Regions from separate parts of the Bacillus sp. FJAT-42376 genome, predicted to be linked through region 3. Evidence: riboswitches for the same ligand, from Rfam matches in the RefSeq annotation. Region 3 holds a riboswitch; each other region holds the start of a gene.

The links. Region 3 has a riboswitch for S-adenosylmethionine ahead of CEF21_RS19190 (O-acetylhomoserine aminocarboxypropyltransferase/cysteine synthase family protein). Riboswitches for the same ligand answer to the same signal wherever they lie in the genome.
Region 1: another riboswitch for S-adenosylmethionine. It lies ahead of metK (methionine adenosyltransferase); the one in region 3 lies ahead of CEF21_RS19190 (O-acetylhomoserine aminocarboxypropyltransferase/cysteine synthase family protein).
Region 2: another riboswitch for S-adenosylmethionine. It lies ahead of mtnK (S-methyl-5-thioribose kinase); the one in region 3 lies ahead of CEF21_RS19190 (O-acetylhomoserine aminocarboxypropyltransferase/cysteine synthase family protein).
Region 4: another riboswitch for S-adenosylmethionine. It lies ahead of CEF21_RS06445 (Na+/H+ antiporter NhaC family protein); the one in region 3 lies ahead of CEF21_RS19190 (O-acetylhomoserine aminocarboxypropyltransferase/cysteine synthase family protein).

The regions. Positions count from the first base shown of each region.
Region 1 is NZ_CP033906.1:3,530,018-3,537,671, reverse strand. It holds partial or broken gene CEF21_RS17700 (dicarboxylate/amino acid:cation symporter) at 1-307, opposite strand, end outside; gene pckA (phosphoenolpyruvate carboxykinase (ATP)) at 614-2,200, opposite strand; SAM riboswitch class I at 2,715-2,845, shown strand; gene metK (methionine adenosyltransferase) at 3,058-4,251, shown strand; gene CEF21_RS17685 (response regulator transcription factor) at 4,544-5,233, shown strand; gene CEF21_RS17680 (sensor histidine kinase) at 5,230-6,279, shown strand; gene msrB (peptide-methionine (R)-S-oxide reductase MsrB) at 6,276-7,418, shown strand; gene CEF21_RS17670 (ABC transporter substrate-binding protein) at 7,527-7,654, shown strand, end outside.
Region 2 is NZ_CP033906.1:1,866,215-1,873,868, forward strand. It holds gene CEF21_RS09420 (PAS domain S-box protein) at 1-1,952, shown strand, start outside; gene CEF21_RS09425 (methylated-DNA--[protein]-cysteine S-methyltransferase) at 1,953-2,432, shown strand; gene CEF21_RS09430 (DUF2087 domain-containing protein) at 2,722-3,303, shown strand; gene mtnA (S-methyl-5-thioribose-1-phosphate isomerase) at 3,363-4,427, opposite strand; gene mtnK (S-methyl-5-thioribose kinase) at 4,445-5,638, opposite strand; SAM riboswitch class I at 5,727-5,890, opposite strand; gene CEF21_RS09445 (carbon-nitrogen family hydrolase) at 5,970-6,776, opposite strand; gene CEF21_RS09450 (pyridoxal phosphate-dependent aminotransferase) at 6,880-7,654, shown strand, end outside.
Region 3 is NZ_CP033906.1:3,802,166-3,809,819, reverse strand. It holds gene CEF21_RS19220 (acyl-CoA dehydrogenase family protein) at 1-319, shown strand, start outside; gene CEF21_RS19215 (arsenate reductase family protein) at 554-910, shown strand; gene gcvH (glycine cleavage system protein GcvH) at 960-1,343, shown strand; gene CEF21_RS19205 (YusG family protein) at 1,402-1,647, shown strand; gene CEF21_RS19200 (toprim domain-containing protein) at 1,847-2,194, shown strand; gene CEF21_RS19195 (thioredoxin family protein) at 2,215-2,523, shown strand; SAM riboswitch class I at 2,681-2,786, shown strand; gene CEF21_RS19190 (O-acetylhomoserine aminocarboxypropyltransferase/cysteine synthase family protein) at 2,827-4,161, shown strand; SAM riboswitch class I at 4,266-4,378, shown strand; gene CEF21_RS19185 (methionine ABC transporter ATP-binding protein) at 4,509-5,534, shown strand; gene CEF21_RS19180 (methionine ABC transporter permease) at 5,527-6,195, shown strand; gene metQ (methionine ABC transporter substrate-binding lipoprotein MetQ) at 6,207-7,037, shown strand; gene CEF21_RS19170 (dicarboxylate/amino acid:cation symporter) at 7,282-7,654, shown strand, end outside.
Region 4 is NZ_CP033906.1:1,256,934-1,264,587, reverse strand. It holds gene CEF21_RS06470 (GerAB/ArcD/ProY family transporter) at 1-522, shown strand, start outside; gene CEF21_RS06465 (YczF family membrane protein) at 500-784, shown strand; gene CEF21_RS06460 (hypothetical protein) at 781-1,254, shown strand; gene CEF21_RS06455 (acyltransferase) at 1,266-2,381, opposite strand; gene CEF21_RS06450 (hypothetical protein) at 2,583-2,804, shown strand; gene CEF21_RS06445 (Na+/H+ antiporter NhaC family protein) at 2,873-4,219, opposite strand; SAM riboswitch class I at 4,327-4,432, opposite strand; gene CEF21_RS06440 (DUF3889 domain-containing protein) at 4,753-5,085, opposite strand; gene bcaP (branched-chain amino acid transporter BcaP) at 5,158-6,555, opposite strand; gene CEF21_RS06430 (divergent PAP2 family protein) at 6,808-7,281, opposite strand; gene CEF21_RS06425 (hypothetical protein) at 7,471-7,654, shown strand, end outside.

The DNA.
Region 1 (7,654 bases), 270 kb from region 3:
CTTCCGTGAATCCAGGCAAAAGGATTGATCCGGCAAAAAAAGCAAGAAGTCCTGCAGCAATGGTAGATGCATAAGCTGTCCCTGTGGCCCATCCAAGCAGTTTTCCTGCTCCTTTTCCGATTTGGCCTATTCCGGGTGCTATAAAGCCGATAATGATGAGCGGAATCACAAAGTTAATAAAATTGCCAAAGATGCCATTGAAGGTAGCGAAAAAGCGAATGGCACCTTCAGGTAAAATTTTACCGGCAGCAATGCCGAGAAGAATGGCGAGAAAAATTTTCGGTAACAAGCCTAAACGGAAATTCATGATGTCCTCCTTGAAAATACATTTGTTCGTTTGAGAAAGATGTTATTAAGATAACATAAAAATGAAGAAGGTGTATATAAGTTTTAAATTTTATTATTTTGGAAGATTTTTTTAGGGAGACAATGACCGTTAATAGACATGAAGGGGGAAAAGTGAGGCCCAGTTCTGTTAAAGAAACAGATTCCTGCACAAAAAGGGAAAGACACCATTTGTGCCTTTCCCTTATAAGGAGCTATTCCTTTATAATTTTAAACTGGAAATGAGCTGTAATCAGTATTTGATAACGTCAGCATGACGATTTAGATTTTAGACAAGAGGTCCGCCAAGCTCGGCAATCTCCGGTCTGATGGAAGAAAACTTCGTAAAGTTGTGATTGAATTTTTCAGCGAGCAATTTAGCTTTCGCCTCATAGGCTTCTTTGTTTTCCCACGTTTTAGATGGAGTGAGCACTTCATCCGGAACTCCTGGCACATGGGATGGAATGCTCAGGCCGAAAATAGCATCCTGATGCATTTCTGCAGAAGCAAGATCCCCTTCAAGTGCTGCCTGAATCATCGCTCTTGTGTATTCAAGTTTCATCCGCTTGCCTGCTCCGTATTCTCCTCCGGTCCATCCGGTATTGACTAAGTATACATCTGCATTATGCTCTTCAATTTTCTTCCCGAGCATTTCAGCATAGCGCTGGGCAGGAAGAGGGAGGAACGGAGAACCGAAGCATGTAGAGAATGTCGCTTCAGGCGAAGTAACTCCCCGTTCTGTTCCGGCAAGCTTGCTCGTATATCCGCTTAAGAAATGGTACATTGCCTGTTCCTTTGTCAGCTTACTGATCGGAGGCAATACACCAAAGGCATCAGCTGTCAGAAAAATAATCGTATTCGGATGACCGGCAATACTCGGAAGGACGATATTATCCATCGCTTCCAAAGAGTAGGCGGCTCTGGTATTCTCAGTGTAAAACGCATGATCATAGTCCGCTTCCCTGGTCGATTCATCGACAACGACGTTCTCCAGAACGGAACCAAACCGGATGGCGTTGAAAATTTGGGGTTCTTTTTCTTTTGAAAGATTGATGCATTTAGCATAGCATCCGCCTTCAATGTTAAAGACTCCGCTGGATGACCAGCCATGCTCATCATCTCCGATCAGCTTGCGGTTCGGATCGGCAGAAAGAGTTGTTTTTCCAGTTCCGGATAATCCGAAAAATAGAGCGACATCGCCTTCCTGGCCAACATTAGCTGAGCAGTGCATCGGAAAAATATCGGATTCCGGAAGAAGATAATTCATAATGGAGAAGACCGATTTTTTCATTTCACCCGCGTATTCTGTTCCGCCAATCAGAATGATTCTCTTTTCAAAGGAAATCATGATGAACGTTTCAGAGTTCGTTCCATCAATGGAAGGATCCGCTTTGAAATTGGGTGCTGATACAATGGTGAACGGTTCTGTTTCTGCAGGGTCCGATCCGGCATCCGGGCGGATAAAGAGCTGATTTGCAAAAAGGCTGTGCCACGCATATTCGTTCACAACCTTAATAGGCAGACGGAATCGTTCATCTGCTCCTGCAAATCCGTCAAATACGAACAGCTCTTTCTGTGTTTTTAAGTATGAAAGTACTTTATGATAAAGTTTTTCAAATGTTTCGCTGGAAATGGGCTGGTTAACCGTACCCCATTCAATTTTGCTTTTTACGCTATCTTCTTTTACAATAAATTTATCTTTAGGAGAACGGCCAGTATATGCTCCAGTCGTTGCACGGATGGCACCGGTTGAAGTAAGAACGGCTTCGTTTCTAGATAGAATTTTTTCAACTAGCTGCGGTACTGATAAATTGTGATAAACATGTTCCCCTTTAAGTAAAAGCGAAAGCTCGTTTGTTGCCGCAAGTGAATTCATCCCCATACCTTCCTTTGCTCGTAATTAAATGATTCATAAAAAGTATAACACATTAAACTAATTAGTCTATACTAATAGATGTATTTTACGTTCAGCCTCAGAAAATGCAACTGCACATGACCAGAAAGCATAAAAATATTAACTGAACTCCGCATCTGCTGAATGACAGCAGAGAATTTCTTTATAGCCCTGCCGGCACAGGATAACAGCTTGATACTGGCTGCACTCGTAATTTTCGCGGCATGAGGGGTTGGGCAGGCGGTGAGCCTCCTCGCTGCTTTGCGGCTGCAGGATATTACCTGTCCCGCTGCTCTAGGCAGGAGACCCTCGCCTTCCGCTTTAATCAGCAGGTGTTAAACAATTAATCAACAACATGCTTTAATTAGCCTTTTTTTGTAACGGGGCAGAATGAAAAATGATCCTGTGAACCGTCTTGTCTGAACTCTATAAATCCTTGTCAATTTATGTTGACATCTGCCTCAAAACTGAGGTATCATATGTCCTTGAACGGATTCTCTTATCCCGAGCTGGTGGAGGGACAGGCCCTATGAAGCCCAGCAACCTGCAAGATTCTGAAAACATTCTGTTTTCTCTCATGCAAAGGTGCTAACCTGACGCAAGGCTGTAGTCCTTGAGCGATAAGAGTGAAAGGCTGAAAAATAACTCCTTTCCTCTATTAAGTAGGAAGGGTTTTTTTATGCAGTCTGGAATCTTTTTCCTTAGGTTTTATAATGGGAAAGATTCTTAACATAAAGCAAAAGATAAGTAGTGGGAACGAGTTCCGTCTCAAAAAATGAGGGGAAGTACATAACTGAACCTTGCCAATAGAACACCCGATTATCAGAGGAGGAATTACTATGTCGATTAAACGCCGTCTTTTCACATCAGAATCCGTAACGGAAGGCCATCCGGATAAAATTTGCGACCAAATTTCAGACTCCATCCTGGATGCCATTCTTGCAAATGATCCGAATGCACGTGTCGCATGCGAAACTTCTGTCACTACAGGTCTTGTACTGGTTGCAGGAGAAATTACGACTTCCACTTATGTAGACATTCCAAAGATTGTTCGTGAAACTGTTAAAGATATCGGCTATACGCGTGCAAAATATGGTTTCGATGCAGAAACCTGTGCTGTCCTGACATCCATCGATGAGCAGTCCGCTGACATCGCGATGGGAGTGGACCAGGCCCTTGAAGCGCGTGAAGGAACGATGACTGACGCTGAAATTGAAGCAATTGGCGCAGGAGACCAGGGATTAATGTTCGGATTTGCGTGCAACGAAACGAAAGAGCTTATGCCTCTTCCGATTTCTCTTGCCCATAAGCTTTCACGCCGTCTTGCAGAAGTGCGGAAAGAAGAAATCCTTCCATACCTTCGTCCGGACGGAAAAACACAAGTAACGGTTGAGTATGATGAAAATGATAAACCGGTCCGTGTGGATACGATTGTTATTTCAACTCAGCATCACCCTGAAATCTCTTTGGAGCAGATTCAGCGCAACCTTAAAGAATTTGTTATCAAACCTGTAGTTCCTGCAGAACTAATCGATGAAAACACAAAATACTTCATCAACCCGACAGGACGTTTCGTAATCGGCGGACCTCAAGGGGATGCAGGTCTGACTGGCCGTAAAATCATTGTTGATACGTACGGCGGATATGCTCGTCACGGCGGCGGTGCATTCTCAGGCAAGGATGCAACAAAAGTAGACCGTTCTGCTGCTTATGCTGCGCGCTATGTTGCAAAAAACATCGTGGCTGCCGGTCTTGCTGACAAATGTGAAGTACAGCTTGCATATGCAATCGGTGTAGCACAGCCGGTATCCATCTCCATCGATACATTCGGAACAGGCAAAGCAAGCGAGGAAGTTCTTGTTGAAGCGGTTCGCAATAACTTTGATCTTCGCCCAGCAGGCATTATTAAAATGCTTGACCTTCGCCGTCCAATTTATAAGCAAACTGCTGCATACGGCCACTTCGGCCGTACGGATGTAGAGCTTCCATGGGAGCAAACAGACAAAGCAGAAGCACTCCGCTCTGTCCTTTAAGAAACGGCAAATAAAGCCCGGAACCAATTTGGTTCCGGGCTTTTTGTTTTGGAAGGAAATGGGATGATCTTTTTATTGGAAATACTCGTTTTCTTACAAAGGGCAATTATATTGTTAATAGAAAATTAATCTTTTGCTTATGCTTTGATAATCATACGGGGATAAGATGAATTCAGGATAAAGAGCATGATTCTTATCTATTTAAGTCAGGCTGGGATATAGTAAAAGGATAAAGCCGCTTATAAACATTTCTTCCGTTTATCTAACGATATGGAAAAAGGGGTCAGAGAGTATGAAGAAAGTGTTGCTGGTCGATGATGAGCCTTCCATCCTTGATGTATGCCGCCGCTATTTGGAGCGGGAGGGGTATATGGTAGACACCGCTTTGAACGGGATTGAAGCCTTAGAAAAATGGAGAAACGGAAAACCTGACTTGATTATCCTTGATCTCATGATGCCGATGAAGGATGGATGGTCTGCGGCTGAGGAGATCAGGATGGAAGATGAGGATGTTCCGCTGATTATGCTGACTGCCCTTGGCCAGGAACGGGACCGCCTCCTTGGACTGACGCTAGGTGCAGATGATTATTTAACTAAGCCTTTCAGTCCAAGAGAGCTTGTCCTTAGAGTAAAGAACATGCTGAGAAGAACGGCAAAACTCAAACCTGAGACAAAGCACTCGATCTCAATAGGCTCCATATCGATTGACTCCTCCACAAGGGAAGTAAAAGCAGAGGGTGCGGGTATTGAGATGACCGCTAAGGAATTTGATGTACTCTGGCTTCTGGCCAGCCATCCGGGTCAAGTGTTTTCAAGGTCACAGCTGCTTGAAAAAGTATGGGGGTATGATTTTTCCGGGGATGGAAACACGGTCAATGTTCATATCAGGCGCCTCCGGGAAAAGCTTGAGAAGAACCCTGCGGAACCTGAGTACATTAAAACGGTATGGGGAATCGGCTATAAATTGGAGCAGCCGGTATGAGAATCAGAACTACATTGATTCTGGCAAATTTTTTGTCTACCTCTCTCATTCTGGTCTTTTTGTTTATCAGTTTCGTGCAAATGTCCATTCCGAACCAGTCGATCCTCATCTTAACCATTATTACTTTTGCAGCTGGCACAATCTCTGCATTTGCATATTTCTTTCTTACGGATCCGCTCATGAAAGCTGTCAACCAAATCAAATCTGAGTCGAAAAAAATGTCCCAGGGAGAGTTTGATGTCAGGGTTGCTGAAAAAGGACCGGCAGAAATTAAAGAACTTGGCCGTCATTTTAATGAGATGGCAGTAAAACTGGATCGCATGTTTCAGGAAGTGAGGAAGTCTGAGGCATACAAAACAGAGCTGATTGCAAATGTTTCCCATGATCTCAGGACACCGATCGCTTCCATCTTATCTTATGTGGAAGCCCTTCAGGACGGGATTGTAAAAGATGAAGCAGAAAAAGATGAGTATCTTGAAACCATTAAAAAAGAATCCCATCGCTTAAGCAAGCTTATTCAAGAGCTTTTCGAGCTTTCACAGCTTGACAGCAGGCAGATGCCCTTCCATCCGGAGCCTGTTCACGCTGATCAGATTGTGCTGGATGTGCTGCAGCAGTTTGAGCTGATTTTTAAAGAAAAGAAAGTGCATCCCGAAGTGGACATTGACGGACAACTGCCACAGGTCCCCGTTATGAGGGAGCATATAATCAGGGTTTTATCGAATATGATACAAAATTCAATTGCGCATTCACCAGAAAACAGCCCCATCACTATTACTGTGAGGAAACAAGAGCACTCTCTTGTTTTCTCTGTAAAGGACAGGGGCGCCGGAATCAGTTTATCCGATCAGTCCCGTATTTTCGAGCGGTTTTACCGGGCTGAAAAATCAAGAAATAAGGCACTGGGAGGGTCTGGACTGGGGCTTGCTATTGCAAAGGAATTAATCACTCTTCATCATGGGAAAATGGGTGTTTACAGTGAAGAAGGAAAGGGGAGCAATTTCTGGTTTTCGCTTCCGCTAAAACAGAAAGGAGAATGGTCATGAAAACATGGCTTCCAGTATTAATCATCGCAGGGGTCGCAGCCATTCTGTTTGCGATTATGCCAAATATAGGGGAATATTTTACAAAGCGTTCTTACGGAACAGAGCCGGCTGCAGCAGTTGAAACGAATTCAAAAAAAGCCGTCGCGACTTTTGCAGGCGGATGCTTTTGGTGCATGGAACCGCCATTTGAAAAACTGGACGGTGTGTACGAAGTGATTTCGGGCTATACAGGAGGAGAGAAGAAAAACCCTTCTTATGAAGAGGTTTCCTCCGGTTCAACCGGACACGTTGAGGCTGTGCAGGTTGTTTACGACCCGTCGAGAATTTCCTACGGGGAATTGCTGCAGGTCTTCTGGAGACAGATTGATCCGACCGATGCCGGCGGGCAGTTTGTCGATAGAGGAAGCCAATACGTATCCGCTATTTTCTACCATAATAACGAGCAAAAAGCTGCTGCCGAAAAATCCAGAGCAGAGCTTGAACATACAAAACGATTTGATTCAAAGCTTGTAACGGAAATTAGAAAAGCCGATACGTTCTATCAAGCAGAAGAATATCATCAGGACTACTATAAAAAAAGCGCAGTTCAGTATAAATTTTACCGGAATAACTCAGGCCGGGATCAATTTCTCGATGACGTATGGGGAAAGGACCGGGATGTTCAGATAAAGGAAAAAACTGCAGCGGCATCGGTATATGACGGTTTCAAAAAACCGTCGGATGCCGAGCTGAAAAAAAAGCTGACTGCTGAACAGTACAAAGTGACCCAGAAAGAGGGAACGGAAAGAGCATACAACAATGCCTATCATGATCTGAAAGCAGAAGGAATCTACGTTGATATCGTCTCAGGGGAACCGCTGTTCAGTTCAAAAGATAAATTCGATTCCGGTACAGGGTGGCCAAGTTTTACGAAGCCTCTCGTTCCAGAGAATATTGTGGAAAAAGAGGATAATGGTTTCTTTATGAAGAGAACGGAGGTGCGCAGTAAACACGCAGATTCCCATCTCGGACATGTTTTTGATGATGGACCCAAACCGACGGGAATGCGGTACTGCATGAACTCCGCTGCAATGAAATTCATTCCGAAAGAAGACTTGGAAAAAGAGGGCTATAAAGAGTTTTTGAATGAGTTTAAATAAAAAAAGGGCCGGCGTAAAATGGCCGGCCTGTATGTGCTGAAAAGGGATTCAATCTTGGACAATTGGGGTATTATTATCTGTCTATCTAAATATAAAAGGGGATTCAATATGAAGCAATTATTGGCCTTATTTGTCATCATACTAGCATTAGCAGGCTGTTCCTCCAAGGCAGATACAGAGAAAGAGAACAAGCTTGTCCTGGACTCCAGCTGGTCTGAGATCGAAAAAGACGCAGA
Region 2 (7,654 bases), 1.9 Mb from region 3:
ACGAAGAAATTAAAAGGCACCGGGATCAGCTCTCTGAAAGAGGATCCCTTAATGAGGAAATCATTATAAAACTTAAAAATGGGCAGCTGAAATTTATCGAGTTCTCGGCTAAAAAAAATGCGATAGGCAGCGATGACCTTTCCATAATGAGAGATGTATCGTCCAAAAAGATGCTGGAAAGAGAACGTTCCATCAATGAAAAGATGTTTCAGGATCTTTTTCACCGCGCGTTGGACGGAATTGTTATCTATGATCACCATGGACGGCTAGTAGATGCCAATACATCCTTCTGCCAGAACTTCGAAATTCAGAAAAATCAGCTTTCTTCCTACCGGCTCAAAGACTTTATTGATAAAGAAAGCCATTTTAAAATTGAACAGACGTGGAAACTGTTATCCAAATCCGGAAAAGCCAAAGGAGATCTCCCTGTGCGCCTGAAAAGCGGCACAAGGAAAATCTTTGAATTTACGACCACAGCTAATATTCTGAATGGCTATTACATGTCGATTATGAGGGACATAACCGAAAAGAGAAGCATGGAAGCAGAGCTTCATAAGAGTGAAGTCCGTTTTCGGGAGATATTTGAAAATGCTATGGATGCCATTGTGATATGGGATAAAAGAGGAAGGATTTTAAAAGCAAACCGCTGGGCAACCCGTATTTTTGAGCTTTCCATGGACGGTTTGCTGAAAAGTTCCATTACAGATTTTCTCGATGAAGAAGACCCGCGTTATCAGGCGGCTTTCCGGCATTATATGACGACAGGCTCCATCAGGCAGGAGCTCCGCTTTCACATGCCGAACGGACAATGCAAGGACCTTGAATTCACTTCCAAAGCAAATGTCTTTGAAGGCCAGCATCTGACCGTTTTGCGCAACGTGAGTGACCGGAACCGGATGGAAAAAGAATTGAGGGAAAGCGAAGAAAAGTTCAGAAAGATTTTCAGCGGGGCGCTGGAAGGGATTGTATTGTTCGACAGTCATTACAGGATTATCGCGGCAAATCCTGTTTCCGCCAAAATATTTGAAATGACGCATGAGGAAATTGAACAATGCAACCTTTATTCGCTGCTTTTCCCGGATAAAAGCAAGCAGCCTTCCGATTTTCTGGCGGAATTTCAAAAAGAAGAAGAAGGAACGGAAGAAATTCATTTACAATCTAAAAACGGGCAAAACAAAATATTAGATTTCTCTCTCAAGCTAAATTTAAATGAAAATATGCATTTGGCTATTTTCCGGGATGTCACAGAACGAAAAGAACTGGAAGAAAGGCTCCGGAAATCGGACACATTAAATGTAGTGGGTGAGCTCGCTGCAGGGATTGCCCATGAAATCCGCAATCCGATGACGGCCCTTAAAGGGTTTATTCAGCTGCTTGAAGGAAGTGTTAAAGACGACTTTGGCATGTATTTTAATGTCATCAAGTCGGAGCTGAACCGCATTGAATCCATCATTACAGAATTTCTTGTGCTTGCAAAACCTCAGGCTGTACATTTTGAACAGAACAGCATTGTCAAAATCATGAAGGATACGATGGAATTGCTCAATGCCCAGGCGATTTTTTCGAACGTTCAGCTCGAGCTGTCCGAAGAAGGGGACATTCCGTCCATTTACTGTGAACCGAACCAGATGAAACAAGTTTTTATTAATATATTAAAGAATGCCATAGAAGTCATGCCCGGCGGCGGAACGGTCAAATCGGTCCTTAAAATGCAAGGTCCCGATCAGCTCAGTATTTCCATAAAAGACGAAGGAAACGGAATTCCGGAAGATAAGCTGAAAAGACTGGGAGAGCCTTTTTATACAACAAAAGACCGCGGCACTGGCCTGGGACTTATGGTAAGCTATAAAATAATTGAAGAACACCGCGGTAAGGTAAGAGTGGAAAGCAAAGTGGGCAAAGGAACGACTTTTTTTATCACACTGCCAGCGGGAAACCATGAGGTGAAATAAGTGCCAGGATATATTTGTGTTGAAACGCCCATTGGTCCATTAAGGGTTGTTTCAGATGGAGAATCTATAACGAGGGTCGACCTTCCCGGATCTGTTATGCCTTCCAGTCAGGAAGCCGCTGCCGATTATCCAATATTAATAGAAGCAAAAAAACAGCTGGAGGAGTACTTCAGCGGGTCAAGAAATGAGTTTGACCTGCCACTATCCATCATAGGTACACCTTTTCAGATGAGGATATGGGAGGCCCTTAGGGAGATCCCTTTCGGCCAGTCACTGAATTATGCAGAAATTGCTGCAAAAGCGGGCAGTCCAAAAGCGGTTCGCGCAGCCGGACAGGCAAATAAAGCGAATAAACTGCCTATTTTTATTCCCTGCCACAGAGTAATTGGGAAGAATCAGTCCCTAACCGGATATGCCGGGTCAAAAACTGATTTGAAAGCTATTCTGCTGGAGCATGAGAAAATAGAATTTAACAGATAAAGCCGGATGAACTGTTTCCGGTTTTTTTTACGCTTGTCACCAATATGCAGCAGCGACATATTATTTAGTAAAGGAATAAAAGTTTCCCTGGGGCAATAAAGGAGGAGTAAACATGCTGAAGCCAGGCAGACAGGCAAAAGTGGCCGCATATGCAGCCCTTTTTCAGAAGGCAAACGTGCTATCTAAAGAACAGGCAGAGTTGATTGTAAAACTCCAAAAATAATTGACAGAACTTGGTGGTGAGATTATTATCTAATTAGATGATAATCGAATAAGGAGATGGTGGTTTTTGCAGCTAAACCGTTTAGTCCAGTTTCATAAGGCGATGGGTGATCCGACAAGGCTTAGAATCATTGCCATTTTGTCCGGGGGTCCGAAGCACGGCCAGGCACTGGCAGGGATCCTCGGGCTCACTCCGCCAACCATTACTCACCATTTGGCGAAGCTGAAAGAGATGAATCTTGTGCATCAAAAGAGAGAAAAAAACACCATCTATTATTTTCTTCAGGAGAAGGTCATTGCTAGCCATGCAGGGGATATTGTCCGTCTTTTGGAGCCGAAGGAGGGAACGGGAGTGAAAGAACTGTCCGGAGAGCACATGAAGGTCGTTCAGAACTATTTGACAAAAGAAGGGAAATTGAAAACGATCCCCTCTCAGCGGAAACGCAAGCTTATGGTCCTTTTCTACATAGCGAAAGAATTCGAAGCAGGACGAAAATACACCGAAAAAGAGATAAATGAAGCAATCAAACGGTTCCACGAAGATTTTGCCACAATCCGCAGAGAATTTATTGTAAACGGAATCATGTATCGGGATAACAGCATATATGAACTCAATCCAAAAGAGCTGTGGGCGGGAATTGAAGGATAGCCTCCGCTTATATAAGCAAACAAAAAAAGAGCCTGTGCCGAGGCTCTTTTTCTAATGGATCAAACAGCTGATTCCTCTTTGAACAGGACGCTGATGGCTTCTTTTAAGTCTCCGGTGAGAACGCCTTTCTCCGTCACGATGCCGGTAATCAGGTTTGCCGGGGTCACATCGAAAGCCGGATTAAACACCGGAACGCCGTGCGGTGCGATCCGCACCCCTGCAAGTTCGGTGATTTCCTTTGGATCCCGCTCCTCAATAGGAATTTCCGCACCTGTTTCAATGCTGTAGTCGAAGGTAGAAAGGGGGGCAGCAATGTAAAAAGGGATGTTGAACGCTTTTGCCAGGATGGCTAAATTATAGGTTCCGATTTTATTTGCCGTATCTCCATTTCTTGCGATCCGGTCCGCACCGGTAATAATGGCTGAAATGTTCTTCTCCTGAATCGTGAAAGCCGCCATACTGTCGGTAATTAAGGTTACATCGACCCCAGCTTCCATAAGCTCCCATGCGGTCAGCCTCGCACCCTGGAGCACAGGCCGTGTTTCACAGGCGAAAACCTCCAGCGGGAAATTCTGTTCTTTCGCCAGATAAAACGGAGCGAGAGCTGTACCGTAGCGCGCGGTAGCAATCGAGCCGGCATTGCAAATGGTCATGATCCGGTCCTTTTTCTGAAAAAGCTTTAGCGCATGCTGCCCGATTTGTCTGCAGGTTTCTTCATCTTCCACTTGAATTTGAATCGCTTCATGGATAAGAATGGTTTTGGCTTCATTTACAGATTGGGCTCTTTGGCAGGATTGTTCCAGCCGGTTTAAAGCCCAGGCCAAGTTAACAGCAGTCGGTCTGGAGCCGGCAAGATAGGCTTGCTCTTTTTTCAGTCTGATATGAAAAGAGTGAATATCTGTTTCTTCATAATGGGAAGCGGAAAGGGCAAGCCCGAATGCAGCCGTGATGCCGATGGCTGGAGCTCCGCGCACTTTTAGACTCTGGATGGATTCCCATACATCTTCAATCGTCTTTAATTCTATATATTCCGTTACGGACGGAAGTTTCCGCTGATCCAGCAGGGAAATAGAGCTGTCCTTCCATTCTACTGAACGGGGTATGGAAAATGATAAATTTGTCATGTTGCAGAATCCTCCTGTTAACGTGCAATGGCATGGCGGAAAAAACGCTTCAGCTGGCCGGGCTCCGTGATATTGCGGCGCTGTTTAATCAGTTTCTTTCCAAGTTCCAAGCTTTGGATTTTTGTTTCAATTTTTCTTTCGTACGGTTCAATCGTATCCAGGTCGGCTACATGGGCAAGGCCGATAGTGCGGCGGATCACCTCACAGCCTGCAAATCCGATCGTATCTTCAAAGATGGATTCCAATGTATGTTCGAGATAGCCATCAACCTCTGCATAACGCTCAAGACTGTCTTTTTTCCATGCTTCCGTAAACGTTTCTTCAAAGGTGTTCCATGCTTCTTCAATCGCTTCAAAAATGAAATCCTGTTCGTGCTCATCTCTTGATAGAGCATTTAGCAGGAGATTGGCTATAAACTGGCCGGGGTCAAATCCGATTGGCCCAAAGAAGGCAAATTCCGGATCAATTACCTTTGTTTCGGTTTCACTTACAAAGATGCTTCCGGTATGAAGGTCTCCATGGAGCAGAGCATCTGCCTCCGTCAGGAACTTCCTCTTCAGCTTCGCGGCCTCTAGCTTCACGTGAGTGTCTGCCCAAAGTGCTTCGGCCGCTTCCTTCAGCTCTGGTTCAAAATCATTGGAATCATGGTCGAAAAACGGATCCGTAAAGACAAAATCCTCTGTGATTTTGCATAAATCCGGATTCGAGAATTGCTGGACAAGCTGCTTTTTAACATGAGGCTTTAATGCAAAATCACTTGTATAAAATAGGGTTCTCGCCATAAACGTTCCAATATGCCCTGCCAGTGCCGGAAGATTTTTTCTTTCCATCAGCGCTTTTCTCGCGATTTGCAGATGAGACAGGTCTTCCATTACTGTGATTGCCAGCGTCTGGTCCGTATAAAAGACCTCGGGTACGAGCCCCGGTACGAACTCTGCCTGTTTCACAAGGGCGCTGCTTTCAATCCGTGCCCGGTCCAGCGTCAGCGGCCATGATTCGCCGATCACTTTTGCATAGGGAAGCGCCTGTTTTAAAATGACGCCTTTGCCGGATTTGGGATCGGTGATATGAAAGACAAGGTTTAGGTTGCCGTCGCCGATTTCTTCGCAGTGAAGGACTGTCTGGTCCTCGAATAGTCCGAGTCTGACTGCGAGTGCGACAGCAGAGCTCTCAGTAAGCGGTTCATAAAGTGATGATTGTGGAATGGCCATCTTAATTTCCCTCCTGATTTCCTGATAAAGACAAATGAAAAAGCCTCTTTCCTTTTGAGAAAGAGGCTTGAAGAGACAGTCTTCGCACCTCTTATCTCCCAGAAAGATTGATTCTTTCTGCCGGATTTAGCACCGTGCCTTATGGAGCGTATAGCTCCGGCGCTGACTTTTGCGCCCCATTTCACAATGGTATTACGGTCGGTTGCTGTTGGGGTCAACGGGCCAATTCCCTCTCCCAACTCTCGATAAGAGTTTCATTTATAATTTTTTGAATGTTTTTATTGTTTTGTAATCACTTGATGAAAATGTTACCAGTACAAGAATGCACCTGTCAATCCTTTTTTACAAATGATTGATAAAATTCAGGACGGCGATCCTGGAAGACAGGAATTTGGCTGCGGATTTTTTTAATCTCTTCCAAGTCCACTTCAGCCCGCAGAATTTCTGCCTCCTTTCCCGCTTCGGCCAAAATATTGCCCCATGGGTCAATGACAATGGAATGGCCGGCAAATTCGTTTTCCGGATCCGATCCGGATCGGTTGCATGCTACAACAAATGCCTGGTTTTCGATGGCTCTTGCAATGAGCAGGGACCTCCAGTGTTCAAGACGCGGAAGAGGCCATTCTGCCGCTACGAATAATATTTCCGCCCCCTGTGCAGCATGCTCGCGCATCCATTCAGGAAAACGGATGTCATAGCAAATGAAGCCCGCACAGGTTACGCCGTCCGCTGTAAAAAGGCCGCTTCCTTTTCCGCCCGTTAAATAGCGGTGCTCGTTCATCAGCTTGAATAGATGAAGCTTACTGTATTCATGAATGTGATTTCCTTCTTTGTCATAAATGAGCATCGTGTTCGTCACTTCATCGCCGGATTTTTTAGCAATCGAACCTGCAACAAGCGTCGTCCCATACTTTTTTGAAAGGGAGGAGAGAAATTGATGGGCATCCCGGCCACCGGCATCAGCAATCTCGTCCAGTCTTGTCAGATCGTACCCGGTATCCCATAATTCAGGAAGAACGATAAAATCTGATTTACCAGCCTTATGCGCTTCTTCAAGTGCTTCGGCAACACGCCGTTTATTTTCTTCCGGATCTCCGAATGCAATATCGTATTGAATACAGCTAATGGTGTATGTCATCCCGTCCCAGCTTTCTATCGGTAAATTTTTGCTTTACTTTTTGTACCTAACACTATATGATTTGGGACTAGAATTTCAAGAATTTTTTGAGAAGGTGAAAAAATTGAACCAATTTGAGCCATCCCGGCTGCTCCGCCGTTTGCCAGAACAGTTCTTTGCAGCACTGTCCCTGAAGGCGGCAAAAAAGATAAAAGAAGGCTATGACATCATTAACCTTGGACAGGGGAACCCGGATCAGCCGACCCCGTCCTTTATTGTAGAGGCCCTGCAAAAAGCTGCCGGAGACCCGCTGAATCACAAATATTCTCCCTTCAGAGGGAAACAGTCACTGAAGGAAGCAGCGGCAGCATTCTATCAAAGAGAATACGGCGTTTCCCTTGATCCAGAAACGGAAATCGCTGTCCTGTTTGGCGGAAAGGCAGGCCTGGTGGAGCTCCCGCAGTGCCTGATGAATCCTGGAGATATGGCCCTCGTACCGGATCCCGGCTACCCCGACTATTGGTCCGGAGTGGAAATGGCGGGAGCGGAAATGCACACAATGCCGCTGCTTGAAGAGAACGGTTTTTTGCCTGATTATAAAACCATCCAGCCGGAAGTCCTGGATGAAGCAAAGCTTATGTTCCTGAATTACCCGAACAACCCTACAGGGGCAGCGGCAACAGAGGAATTTTTTGAAGAGACGGTCCGATTAGCCCGTAAGCATCATATTTGTACAATCCATGATTTTGCCTACGGTGCGATTGGCTTTGACGGGGAAAAGCCCCTGAGCTTTCTGCAGACTCCGGGTGCAAAAGAAGTGGGAATTGAAATGTATACCCTGTCCAAAACGTTCAACATGGCGGGCTGGAGAGTGGCCTTTGCTGCAGGTAATCGATCTG
Region 3 (7,654 bases):
TCTTGTGAATATCGCGGATATTGTGAGCAATATTTACGCAATGGAGTCAGCGATTCTGCGTACGGAGAAAGCAATCGCTGCTACAGGAGAGTCTAAAAACAGCCAAAAGCTTCTCTATACACAAGTATACTGCCAAGAGGCGTTTAACGAAATCGAAGCACATGCCAAGGAATCCCTGATCGCTATCGAAACGGGCGATTCACTTCGCATGATGATTTCCGCATTGCGCAAATTTACACGCTATACTCCAATTAACGTTATTGCAAAGAAACGTGAAATTGCGGCTGCAATCATTGATGCAAACCGCTATGTAAATTAAATATAATTTAATTAGAGCATGCAGGCCGGCCTGCATGCTCTTGCTGATTTTAAAACCCATTGCTGAAGATGCGTAAAGGGATTGAAAATGCAGCGTCTTTTCTTTTAAAAATGCTCCTCCTTGCAAACGAGCAGCAAAGGTGAGTAAAATAAGGCTATAACTTTTCAGTCAGCCTGATTGGTGAGGAGCGTTTATTTCTACATAATGGGAAGGCTGCATGGTACAATAAGGAGGATTACGTTGGACTTTTACTGGTATCCTAAATGCGGTACATGCCGGAAAGCGAAAAAATGGCTGGAAGAGCATGGCCACGAACTAAACGCTATACATATTGCGGAAAATCCGCCGAGTAAAGAGACATTAAAAGATCTTTATTCCAAAAGCGGTCTGGAACTGAAGAAGTTTTTCAATACAAGCGGTCAGAAATACCGTGAGCTGGGCTTGAAAGACCGTTTGAGCAGCATGAGTGAAGACGAAATGCTAACCGTTTTATCTTCAGATGGAATGCTTATTAAAAGACCGATTACAGCGAGCGGAAGCAAGGTCACTGTCGGTTTTAAAGAAAATGAATTTGAGCAGCTGTGGAAGTAAGAAGAGACTCTGTCTTTTCCATAAACAATAGAACTTTGGAGGGAATAAAATGAATACACCAAACGAACTTCGCTATTCCGAAGAACATGAGTGGGTAAAAGTAGAAGGCGATAAAGTACGAGTAGGCATAACACATTTCGCACAATCAGAGCTTGGGGACATTGTTTTCGTTGAGCTTCCGGAAGCAGGTACGGAGATTAAAGCAGACGAGCCATTCGGTTCTGTTGAATCTGTTAAAACCGTTTCTGAGCTTTATGCACCGATCAGCGGTAAAGTTGTGGAAGTGAATGAAGACCTGGATGACAATCCTGAATATGTAAATGAATCTCCTTACGAAAAAGCATGGATGATCGTAATTGAGCCGTCTGATTCAAGTGAGATTGAGAACTTAATGACAGCAGAACAATACACAGAAATGACCAACGAAGACTAATTTAACCAGCATTTCATAAATTAAGTTGGGCCATCCTATGTAAAAAGGAGGGCTCACTTTGACATTTAAAAAACAGCGCATTGATGTAACGGATAAAGTAACCGGCAAATTTTCTAATGGTCAAATGAATCTTTATTTGGACAATCAGCCGATCGGAACCATGACTTACGGTGAAAATGGCAGCAAATTTGAATTGAAAAGCGGAATTGAGCAAGCGGAGAACCGTTTTTTTCAAATGGCTGATGTTCCCGAAAAACGGGATGAAAAGTACGTGGACTGCGACGATCAAAACGGCTGGTGTTAACAATAAGGCAGTGGAGCCGTCCACTGCCTTATCTTCATTCTTCCATTTGCTTTACTCTTTGAATAAGAAACTGGTCTTGCTTAAGCGGAACAGCTAATGATCCGTATAATGATTCCTTCTCAAAAAAGGCGGGATGGATTCAGCAGGAAACATCTCAATGAAAAGAGAATAATGTAAAGAAAGACAAAATGAATAGGTGATGCTCATGTCAGAGGCTTCTAAAATCATTATTGTTGAAGGCAAGTCCGATAAAATTAAAATTCAGGAAGTCATCAATGAGCCTGTAGAGATTATTTGTACAAACGGCACGATCAGTCTTTCCAAAATGGATGAACTGATTGATGAATACTTTGACAATGACGTGTATGTGCTTGTGGATACAGATGAAGCAGGAGAGAAGCTTAGAAAGCAGTTTTTAAGGGAATTTCCCGAGGCTTCCCATTTGTACATTGATAAAATGTATAAGGAAGTAGCTTCAGCTCCAGAGCATCATATTGCTTCTGTACTGCTTAGTGCGAACATTGATGTTCAGGCGAAATATTTATAGCAAGGAGTTCTGGTTTGGCGATGATTGAAATAAATGCAGAAAACATCCCGGCACTGATAAAAAGCGACCGGTTTATTTTATATTTGTATACACCATTTTGCGGTACATGCCAGCTTGCAAAACGTATGCTTACAGTTGTGGATGAAACATTGCCGTCGACCGACCTGTACATGGCCAACCTCAATTATTTACCGGGGTTTGCTGAAAAATGGGAAGTCGAAAGCGTCCCGTGCCTGATGATTTTTGAAGAAGGAAAGCTTCAGACGAAGCAATATGCTTTTCAATCAGTAGAGTTTTTATACAACCTGATTTTAAAAGACGGCGCATAATGCGGCGTTTTTATTTTTGTTTTGACAAAATTCCTTTTTACCCTCCTAATTTCCGGGGCAATCATCATATTTCTCGGGAAATATTCCACACAGGAAATAAGTAAATGGTTGCCAAATATCTTAAATAAAGGTAATATAAAGAAAATTCAAACAAATACTCTTATCAAGAGCGCTGGAGGGTACTGGCCCGGAAAAAGCGCAGCAACCGGTCTTTAGGATACGGTGCTAAATCCAGCAGAAGGAGAACTTCTGGCAGATGAGAAGAGACGGCTATCCACCTCTTCTCCGGAAGGGGTTTTTATTATGAAAACAGGGGGAATTGGAGTGAGTGAAAAAATCTTCAGGCAGGAAACGGTAGCAGTGCACGGAGGCCTTAAAGAAGACCCGGTAACAGGAGCCAGAGCTGTTCCGATTTACCAGTCAAATGCGTATCTTTTTAAAGATACCGATCATGCAGCAGATCTCTTTGCTTTAAAGGAGCCGGGGTATATTTACACAAGAATCCATAACCCTACGGTTACGGTATTGGAAGAACGGGTAGCCCAGCTTGAAGGCGGAGCAGGAGCTTTAGCTGTTTCAAGCGGAATGGCTGCCATCACTCTCGCGATCCTGAATATTGCTGAAGCAGGGGATGAGATTGTTGCTGCATCGAACTTGTATGGAGGTACATACAATCTATTCGCAAACACACTTCCCAAATACGGAATTAAAACCATTTTTGCAGATGCCTCCCGCCCGGAATCTTTCAAAGCAGCCATTACTCAAAAAACGAAAGCCATTTTTGGCGAAATCATCGGAAATCCGAGCCTGCAGGTACTGGATGTAAAAGCAGTGGCTGACATCGCGCACGAAGCCGGTATCCCTCTCATTGTCGATAATACTTTTGCCACCCCGTATTTATGCAGGCCAATCGAACATGGTGCGGATATTGTCGTGCATTCTGCTACTAAGTGGCTTCTGGGGAATGGGACCACACTGGGAGGGATCATTGTTGATGGAGGAAAGTTTGACTGGTCTACCGGAAAGTTTCCATCCTTTGTAACCCCTGATCCAAGCTATCACAATATTGTTTTTGCAGAAGCGCTTAGGGAACTCGCCTATATTGTGAAAGCAAGAGTTCAGCTATTGAGAGACTTCGGTCCGGCGCTCAGTCCGTATAATGCTTTTCAATTTACGCTCGGTCTGGAGACTCTCCATGTCCGTATGAAGGAGCATATTCATAATACAAGAAAGGTGGTCGGCTACCTGCAAAACCACCCTGCTGTAAAGTGGGTGCTGTATCCCGAAGCAGATGGACACTCTTCGAAAGCACTGGCAGACCATTATTTGCCTAAAGGGGCAGGGGCTGTTATCGTATTTGGAATTGAAGGCGGTCTGGAAGAGGGAAAAGCCATCATCAATCATACAAAATTATGGTCACATGTAGCGAATGTGGGAGATGCAAAGAGTTTAATTATCCACCCTGCCAGCACGACCCATCAGCAGCTTGGCAAAGAAGAACTCGCTGAAGCTGGGGTTCCGGAAGACATGATTCGCCTGTCTGTCGGTATAGAGCATGCCGATGACCTGCTTGAAGATCTGGAGGAAGCCATCTTTGCTGCAACAGGCAAACGGTCGCTAACAGCCAGTGCAAAATAATAATACATTTTTTGTTGACACCTCTTTTCTATCGTGATAGAATCACTCTCAGATCTGAAATATTTATAAAATTTCAAACCATCCCAATTGAATAATAGATTGTTCTCTTATTAAGAGAGGTGGAGGGACGTGCCCTATGAAGCCCGGCAACCGTCAGTCAGCGGACTGAAATGGTGCCAATTCACTCAAAATGCCCAGGCGTTTTGAAAAATGAGAGAAAGGTATCCTGAATATTAATGCCTTTCTGCTCATCTGTGCAGAAAGGCATTTTTGTTTTTACAACATTGGACGGTTTACTTCTTCTTGAGCTTTTAATTTTCAGATCGTATGAGAGAGAAGGTGAAGGCATGATTACGCTAACTAATGTGTCAAAAGTATATTCGGTTAAGTCGGGAAGCATCAAAGCGGTTGATGATGTGAATCTTGAGGTTCAAAAAGGCGAAATCTTTGGAATCATCGGCTACAGCGGTGCAGGAAAGAGCTCTTTAATCAGGCTGTTAAACGGACTGGAAATCCCGACGTCAGGGACCGTTGAGGTAGCAGGGAACCGGATCGGTGAAATTAAAGGGAGTCAGCTTCGCAAGGCAAGGCAGGAAATCAGCATGATCTTCCAGCATTTTAATTTGCTTTGGTCCCGTACGGTTTCTGATAATATCGCTTTTCCGCTGGAAGTTGCAGGGATTCCAGCAGCGAAGCGTAAAGAACGGGTTAAAGAGTTAGTCAGGCTCGTTGGGTTAGAAGGAAGAGAGAACGCCTATCCTTCCGAGCTGAGCGGAGGCCAAAAACAGCGGGTAGGAATTGCCCGTGCCCTGGCCAATAATCCAAAAGTGCTGCTGTGTGACGAGGCAACATCTGCGCTGGATCCCCAGACGACGGATTCCATCCTTGAGCTTCTTGTTGATATTAATGAGAGACTTGGATTGACCATCGTGCTGATTACGCATGAGATGCATGTAATCCGTAAAATCTGCCATAAGGTAGCCGTAATGGAGGATGGGAAAATTGTTGAAGAGGGAGAGGTCCTGAATGTATTCAGAAAACCTCAGGCCCCGATTACGAAACGTTTTGTTCAGCAGGTTACAGAGCCTGAAGAAACAAAAGAGACAATTGCCCACCTAATTGATTCCTATCCGTCAGGCCGGATCATTCAGCTGACATTTGTAGGAGATTCGACCGAGCAGCCGGTTGTTACGAGCCTCATCCGGAATTACGATGTGAAGGTTAATATTCTGCAGGGGAAAATCTCCCAAACGCAAAGCGGCGCCTATGGAGCCCTATTCCTTTACATTGACGGAGAAGAAACAGAAATGGACCGTGCTCTGCAATTTTTAGCCGACAATCAAGTAGAAGTGGAGGTGGTTGCACATGCTTGAACAATGGCTACCTAATGTAGATTGGGCAGATGTATGGGAAGCAACTGCCGAAACACTCTATATGACTGCATTTTCAGTAGTGGCGACGTTCATTTTGGGATTGCTGCTCGGGCTTTTGCTCTTTTTAACTTCCAAAGGAAATGTTTGGTCCAACAGAACGATAAACGTGATTGTATCAGCCTTTGTTAATGTGTTCCGTTCCATTCCGTTTATTATCTTGATTATCCTGCTCATTCCTTTTACGAAAGCAATCGTTCATACGATTCTCGGTCCGAATGCAGCTTTGCCTGCATTGATCATCGGGGCTGCACCGTTCTATGCCAGGATGGTCGAAATCGCGCTCCGTGAGATTGATAAAGGAGTCATTGAAGCAGCCCGCTCAATGGGTGCTTCTACAGGAACAATCATTTGGAAGGTTCTCCTTCCTGAGGCTATGCCTGCGCTTGCTTCCGGAATTACCGTAACGGCTATCGCTGTAGTCGGCTATACCGCAATGGCTGGGGCCATTTCAGCCGGGGGACTTGGGAATCTTGCTTATTTAGAAGGATTCCAGCGAAGCCATAACGATGTCACCTTCATTGCAACCTTGTTAATTTTAATTATCGTGTTTATTCTCCAATTTATCGGAGATGCCATAACAAAAAAAATAGACAAACGCTAGGGGGAAAAGAAATGAAGAAATTATTATTAAGTACCGTTTTTGCTTTTTCGGCTGTTGCACTTGCAGCTTGCGGAACAGGAGGATCAAACGGAAGCGGAGAAAAGACAGAGAAAATTGTAGTCGGTGCTTCCAATACACCGCATGCGGAAATCCTTGAAGAAGCAAAGCCTCTTCTGGAGAAAAAGGGAGTCGATCTTGAAATCAAGACTTTCCAGGATTATGTTCTTCCAAACAAAACACTGGCAAGCAAAGAATTGGATGCGAACTACTTCCAGCATAAGCCTTATCTTGATCTGCAAATGAAAGAGAATAAAGATTATGACTTCGTAAGCGCAGGAGCCATCCATATTGAGCCAATGGGCGTGTACTCTAAAAAGTACAAATCCCTTGATGAATTACCTGAAGGGTCAAAAGTTATTTTGAGCAACTCTGTTGCTGAGCATGGCCGTATTCTGACATTGCTTGAGAGCAAAGGGCTTATTAAACTAAAAAGCGGTGTTGATAAAGCAAACGCAACGCTTAAGGATATCGCTGAAAACCCTAAGAATATTAAATTTGAAGCAGATGTAGAACCAGGTCTTCTTCCTCAGATTTATAACAATGATGAAGGGGATGCGGTGGTAATCAATACGAACTATGCAATTGATGCAGGTCTTGAGCCATCCAAAGATGCGATTGCAATTGAAGGATCTGAATCGCCATACGCGAACTTAATTGTTGTCCGTAAAGGTGATGAGAATAAAAAGGCGATTAAAACGCTTGTTGAAGTTCTCCATTCTAAAGAAATCCAGGACTTCATTAAGAAAGAATACAAAGGTGCGGTCGTTCCGGTTAGTGAATAATTGATTGAAAGCCTCAGGAGTTCAGCTCCCGGGGCTTTTTTTATGAGCGGGTTTGGAAAACGGAACATCCCCTCGAAGCGCAATCTAATAAAATCTGCCCTCTTATTAAAGGTGTACAGAAACTGTTTGATTCAAAAAAACTCGAAAAAAACGGATTTCTGCGGTTTTAGGGTTATTTTTGTCTGAATATTCCGCTACAATTATATTGTAAGCGATCACATACATAGGGCTGGGGTGAAAAAGAGTGAAAATTAATTTTCGAAACTTAACCGTCCAGGTTATCATCGGAATCATTTTAGGGGTCTTATTGGGATTTTTCTATCCGGATTTTGCAAAAGAATTAAAAGTATTGGCAGATGTCTTTATTAAAATGATAAAAATGGTCATTGCTCCGATCATCTTTTTAACGATTGTGATTGGGATTGGCGGAATGGGTGACTTGAAAAAGGTCGGTCGCATCGGCGGAAAAGCTCTGATCTATTTTGAGATTGTCACTACCTTTGCATTAGCGATCGGGATTTTGGTTGTTAATTTCATGCAGCCGGGCGCCGGGGTGAATACGGAAAATGCCAGTAAGGATACGGTCAGTACATTTGCTGAACAGGCAAAGGAGACAG
Region 4 (7,654 bases), 1.7 Mb from region 3:
TATCCGCTCGTCTGTGACAGTGTAAAACTGGTCAAAATTACACTCTCTTCTATTTTTCTGGCCACCCTTGTGCTGGTTACCACTGCTGCGCTGCATGTTTCCATCCTCGGAGCGGAAATGACGAAAAACTTTGTTTTCCCGATCCTTGCGACCGTGTCGCTCATCAATATCTCTGATTTTATTCAGCGCCTTGATTCGATTGTCGTCATTCTCATGATCATTGTAGGATTCTCCAAGGTATTCCTCTTCTTTTATGCGGCATTAAGAGGAACCGTCGAGTTGACCGGAACAAAAAATCCGATCCCTCCTGCTCTGATATATGGCATTTCCCTCATTGCCTGCTCGCTGTTTATCGCCAATACCCAATATGAGCATTTTCAGGAAGGGCTCGTATTTGTCCCATACTTCCTTCATATCCCCTTTCAAATGGTGTTTCCTTCCCTGATCTTGGGAATACTTTGGTTAAAGAAAAAAAAGGCTCAGAAAAAAGGGGCATCCAATGAAATTTATAAAGAAATTTAAACGTATCCTGACAGAAATAAAAACCATCATATTTTCATTGACTATAGTAGCAGCCTTGATAGCAGCCTTGATTTGTATCGATCTTTATCAGGGCTATTCATGGAAGATGGTTGCCAAGACGTTTACCTATGAGCTGAAAACCTCTTCTATGAACGACTTATTTTCTCTTATGATTTTCGCTTTGCTGATCATCATTTATTTATCTGTCACTTCCGTAAAATCAGGAAAAAAAAAGCTCAGTAAAGGAGGAAAAAACGGATGAAAAAGTATCCTGAGCGGCTGATGGCCATTCTCTCATTGCTCTCTCTCTTGTTTATGAACAAAAAGCAGCTCCTCCGCTTTTTGCCATCCGGAATCTTTATTTCGCTGATTTTATGTGTAGAAAGCATTCTTGCAGACGCCTATCATTACTGGCGGGTGCCGGGCGGAAAAAAAAGAGAAGCCAGTGTCAATTTAAGCTTTATTTTCGGTCCGTTCTTTACCGGAACCCTTTGGATCTTCCATCTGACGTACGGTAAATTTTTCCGCTACCTGCTGGCCAATTCTTTAATGGATTTTTTGCTTGCCTATCCAATCGCCTTCTTTTTCCAAAAGAAAAAGCTCTTCAAGCTGCTCAAATTCCAGCCCCCATATATGTTTGGCGTATCCATGATATGGGCTGTTGTGATTTATGGATATCAAATGCTCATTGAAAAAACAGACAGTAAAAAAGAGCCCAGTGAATTTCACTGAGCTCTTTTTCGCTAGGCAGACTGTCTTTCATTTTCTGCAGCAGCATCCACTTGTTTCTCCTGGGCAGGTTTCTTGATCTTCGGCACAGGAAGAAGGAACGTCGTGAGCGGAATAAATGTAATCAGGCGGATTGCCGCGACACAAATCACCATCACGGCAATATACATAAGGCCTACATAGTTAACATTCCAATAAGACTCCGGCAAATGTCTGGCCATTAAATACAGCACCATAGGATGAATAAGATAAATCCCCATCGAATACTTTCCGATTAAAACGAGCGGCTGCTTAATGACCTGAAGCCTGGCAAGAAGCGGGTAAATTCCAATTGTCGCTATGGATAGAAGCGGAATATTAGCCAAATTGGAAAGTCTTCGGTTTGAAACATAGCCTTTCACGTTATACTCAATGACAGCTCCCGCAGAAACAGCCAGTGCAAGGATCAGCATTTGAATCGGACGCTTTAGCGCGAAATTGCGGATTCCTTCCCAGTAGTAAGCAAGGAACGCACCAAAAGCAAAATAGAAAATCCAAACGGGCATAAAGGATTTACTCGCAATGAACTCGCCGACCGGTCCATCAAACGGGGCCTTTATTCCGTACATATTGTAGCTGATTAAAAACGACACAAACAGAAAAATTATAATGGTTGTCTGTGTTCTGAACAGTTTTTGAAGAAGCGGAAAAACAAGATAAAATTGCACAACAATGGAAATGAAATAAAGATGATAAAATGCCTTCCCCTGCAGGAATCCTCCCAGTTCTTCCATCGGATCGCCGATTCCCTGCCCGTTATAAATGTACATCATATAACGGTAGGCTACACTCCATAAAATAAACGGGATAATGACTTTGGCAAAGCGTGACTTCATAAACTTCCCAAACTGGAACCCTTTGTTCCGTACTTGGAAAAACAAAAGAAAACCGCTGATTACCGCAAAAATGGGGGTTCCGAACCGGCCGATCTGGTTCAGAAAATAAGAAAACCAGTTATACGTATCGCTGTTCATACCGGAATTTGTCGCAGACACATGTACCGCCACAACCGCTAAACAAGCGAAAGCACGCAGGAAATGAATTTCAAACAAATACGATTTACCGCTTTTCTTGCCAGCCTCTTTTGCCATATCAATCGCTCCTTTATATAAAAATAACTCCTCCATTATTTTAATCGTAAACGAAAGCGAAATGGGGCTGTTCCATCAAAAGCCATCTTTGGTCCAGTTTTGGACATAAGGCCTTAAGATAGAGAAACGGAACTTGTAAGCGCTAACTCACACAAATAGCGCGTAAGCAAAAAGTCATCTCTTAACTAAGATGGCTTTAAAATGGTGTTATTGTCATTAATTGCTGAAAAAGGCAGAATGGCGGTAAATCAAGGGTTTACAAGAAGCGGAGAAAGCAGCACGCAAATTCTGTCGAAATTTAGCGAACCTTCTTTTTTTGTAACATTCCTACAGGCAGACTTCGTGTTTGATTTGGCTGATTTCCGGCTGCTCGTACTGGAGGGAGCAAAGCATCCGATACCTGTCCCGCTTCTTTACTCGTAAAAAAACAGGGAAACGCTTAGAAGCGTCTCCCTGTTATAAGTTTAATGAGGCTACAGCCCCGTTTCCCATTAATTCGTATAGTTCTCTTCCAGTTTGCCGGCATCCGTTTTTTTGCTTCCTGCTTTCGGTTTCAGTCTCGGCAAACCGAAGGCAATGGCTAAAATTCCGCATAGAAGTGTAAGCATCGGATAGAAGGTATATGGCAGAATGCTTAAAGGAGAAGCTTTAACAAGCTGGGCACCTGCAAGCATTTGCGCACCATATGGAATCAGTCCCTGCACGCTGCAGGAGAAAATATCCAGGATGCTGGCAGATTTTCTTCTATCGATGTCATACTGATCCGCAATATTTTTAGCCAGCGGACCGGCTGTAATAATCGAGATGGTGTTGTTGGCAGTCGATAGATTTGTCGCACTGACAAGTCCGGCTATGCCAAACTCCGCTCCTTTTTTTGTACGGATGTTTTTCGTCATTGCATTAAGAAGGAAATCAATCCCGCCGTTATGCTTAATGATTTCAACCATTCCGCCAATCAGAACAGATAGGATGATAAGCTCGGACATTCCAGAGATCCCCTTCATCATCGTTTGAGAAAAGGACAGAAGGCTGAAGCTTCCATCCGCAAGCCCGATGATTCCGGTCAAAACAATCCCTCCACCAAGAACAGCTACAACGTTTAATCCAGCGAGAGCTGCAATGAGAACTCCGAGGTAAGGAAGCATTTTAACGAAACTGAAATCCTTCGGCTCAACCGCTGAGTTCATTCCAAGCGAAATGATGATCAGAATAACAGCTGTAACAATCGCTGCGGGAAGCACGATGAAAAAGTTCGTCTTAAACTTGTCCAGCATCTCGGTCTTCTGTGTCCGGACCGCAGCAATGGTCGTATCGGAGATAAAGGACAGGTTATCCCCAAACATCGCGCCTCCGATAACGGATGCAACCGCAAGAGCGACTGGAATTTCTGTTTCGCCGCTTATTCCTGCAGCAATCGGTCCGAGGGCTGCGATTGTCCCCATTGAAGTTCCCATTGATAGAGAAACAAAAGCAGCGATAATAAACAACCCGACAACAAGGAAACTTTGAGGGAAGTACGTTAACGCAAGATTAACGGTTGATTCAACTGCTCCCATTCCCTTTGCCGCTTCAGAGAACGCACCGGCAAGAATATAGATAAAGACCATAATCATAATATCCGGATGCCCTGCCCCTTTGGCGAACCGTTCAACCTTTGACGTCAGATTTTCCTTTCGATTCATAAACAGTGCAGCAGCAACGGCAACAAGGATCGCCACTACCATCGGAAGCTTGTAGAAGTCGCCCGTAATCACACCGGCTAAAATAAACAGCGCTATGAAAATCATCAATGGCAATAAGGCCACCGGATTTGCTTTCAATCCATTCTTTCTATCCATGTTCTCCACCTCACAACAATTCTGTTTTCCCTTTTTTTCAAGCTATAAAAAAGACCCCTTCTTATCCTTTTAAGAAGAGGCCTTAATACACAATGGTCAGGACACTCTTCTTATCTTCCAAGCATGGAAGCTTGCTGGATTTGGCACAGCACTCTTAATAAGTCCGCTGCCGAGGCATCGCAGGGCCAGTCCCTCCGCCTCTCATGATAAGAAGTTGGAATCAATTTATGGGGGTTTTCAAAAACAATCTTTTACTACCTTACTGGCTGCCGCAAAAAATGTCAAACAAAAATCTCCCTCTTTTTACTTTCCTGAAAAAACATTTGGATTGATAAAACATTAGGAAAACCCTTACAATGCTATCATAAAAAGATATACGATTCCACACTTCACGTATACCCTTTACCTCGACTTACTTTTTTTACCACTCTTTTTCAACACTTCTTTACGCTTTTAAAAAAAAATGAGTTCTAATGCATGCCCAAACACAGGATTTGCAAAATCCTGTGTTTCGGACCTTTGAATCCAGCCTGTCAGCGGTCAGATTCTTTAAAATCAATTTTTTTCACTTTCTGTGTCTTTGGATCATACTCAACGGTTACATATAAGCCGAACTCTTTTGTACCCTGCCGCACCCATAACTTAAACTTCTCTTTGACTGTCCCTGTACCGGTATCTTCCTGACCAATATGCAAATAATCGAGCAGCTTCGCATCCGGATACTTCTTTTTCGCCTCCATGATGGCAATCCTTGACCATTTTGCATAGGCCGGTTCCTGCTGATGCGTTTGGGCATATGCAGCCCCTGGTTCTGCTATCCCTGCTAATACTGCGGTAATCAGACAGCAGGATATCCATTTTTTCATTGTGCAGCACATCCCTTTTTCTTTTAGGGTGGCGCAAAACAGAAAAAAAAGCCGTGCTTGCGCACGCCTTTTTTATCCAGTTTTTTTATTCAGCAAGCTGTGTTTTTTTCCGTAGGCAAAATAAACGACCAATCCGATTGCAAGCCAGATGACAAAGGCAATCCATGTCTGTTTTTGAAGCTGAAGCATCAAATACGCACAGGATACAAATGCTAAAATCGGGACAAGCGGCACGAGCGGGGTTCTGAAGCCGCCCTGATTGCCTTGTCCGGATGATCGAAGAACAAGGATTCCAATGGAAACGGACATGAAAGCGAAAAGAGTACCGATGCTTGTCAGATTAGCGAGTTCATCCAGGGGAATGAAGCCCGCAAAAATGGAAACAAGCACACATCCAAGATAAGTCGTTTTAACCGGCGTCTTTGTCTTTTTATTAATTTTCGACAGTCCATTCGGGAGCAGTCCGTCACGGCTGATCGCATAAAACAGACGGGACAGGCCGTACATCATCACGAGAAGAACCGTCGTCATTCCGGCAATGGCACCAATCGAGATTAAACCTGCTACCCAATCCTGATTAATATAATTTAGCGCAAAAGCAACAGGATTTTTCACATTAAGCTCTGTATAAGGAACAATCCCCGTCAGAATTCCGGAAACTACAATATATAGGACTGTACATACCGCAAGGGAAGCGATAATCCCAATCGGCATGTTCTTCTGCGGATTCTTTACTTCTTCGGCTGCAGAGGATACGGCATCAAATCCAATATAGGCAAAGAATACCGTCGCTGCACCTGCAGCAACTCCTGAGAAACCGAATGGCATAAACGGTGTCCAATTATCCGGTTTTACGTACCAGACTCCCACTGCGATGAAAAGAAGCACGACGACGATTTTAAGAATCACCATTATAGCATTAAGGCGCACTGACTCTCTTACTCCCTTTGTCAGAAGGAAGGTAATTAAAAAGGCAATCACAACTGCCGTAATATCAAAATACGTTCCATTTTCGGGTGAATACGCACTGGTCAGGGCTGTTGGAAGATGAAGGCCGAATCCGGCCAGCAATCCCTGGAAATAGCCGGACCATCCGCTTGCAACCGCAGCAGAGGCAAGACCGTACTCCAGCAGCAAATCCCAGCCCAATATCCAAGCCATCAATTCCCCGAATGTTGCATAGCTGTATGTATAAGCACTTCCGGAAACCGGGACACTTGAAGCAAATTCAGCATAGCACAATGCTGCAAATGCACAGGCAATACCGGCCAAAATAAATGATAAAACCAATGCAGGCCCCGCATGCTCGGCCGCGGCCACCCCTGTTAATACGAAAATTCCAGTCCCGATAATGGCTCCAATCCCGAGCATCGTCAGGTCAAACGCTCCAAGCGTTTTATTCAGGGACACCCCTTTACTTCCTGAATCTCTGATAATTTGATCAATCGATTTTTTCCTGAATACACTCATCCAATCACCCGCTGTTCAAAATATTCTGAAATATTTACATAATTTTTGAGATATCCTTAATTTAATCGAATGATGTCGAAAAATCAACCGTTTTTTGAAAATTTAATTTATTAAGACAAATCCCAATTCTGCACAGAGAAGCAGATTTACTGAACAAAACGGCATTTTCTCTATAGGGATGGTCATTGCCCGTCAACCATCTTCCAATAATAAAAATACTATAGGAAAAAGCCGGCATCTGCCGGCTTTTCCTTATTCCGATTCAGTTTTTGCACTGATGAGCCCGATGACAATTCCAAGCAAAGCCCCATAGGCAACCTCTTCAGGCTGGTGCCCCAAAAGCTCATTAAGCTCCTCTTTCTGCTTTACATGCCCAAGTCCCGGAAAATGACCGGAAAGGACCTCAATATCTTCATCAATATCATTCACAAGCTTCGCAATCTCACCTGTATGACGCCTGATCCCCTGTGCATCATACATTACGATTACGCCGAATATAACGGCTAACGCCGTCTCAATCGAGCTGCTTCCGTTTTTAGCTGCTACATATGTAGCCAGTGAAGAAACACCTGCAGAGTGGGAACTCGGCATCCCCCCCGTTGAAAATACCGGCCGCCAATCCCATTTGCCGGTCAGCCGTTTATGGCCAAAAATCTTTAATCCTTGTGCAATCCCTATTGCAGATAAAGCGGTCAATATTCCTCGATTTCTAATCAATTTCTTCACCTCGCGTGAGTTTAGTTTTAGACTGTTCCGCGGCAGCTATACACGTTCCAATATGTCTTATACCCGAATATAGGCAAGGTTAAAATTCTTATTATTTCTTGAGTTGCACTATGCCAGTTAAAGATGAGGATGATATCCTGCAGGAAAGCCCTGTTCAACCTGCTATGCAAAGAGACTAATGGAGCACGCTTGATCCATAATTTGGCCGGGACGCCGGATTATATTCTGTCCGGCGATGCCCGTTATTTAGCCGTTCCTTTCTTCTTTTTAGCCGTTCCCGCTCCTTTTCTGGCCGTCGCCATTCTTAATTTGTCCGTTCCAGTTTATCTGTCCGTTGGTGCCCGTTATTTAGCCGTTCCGTCCCCTTATTTAG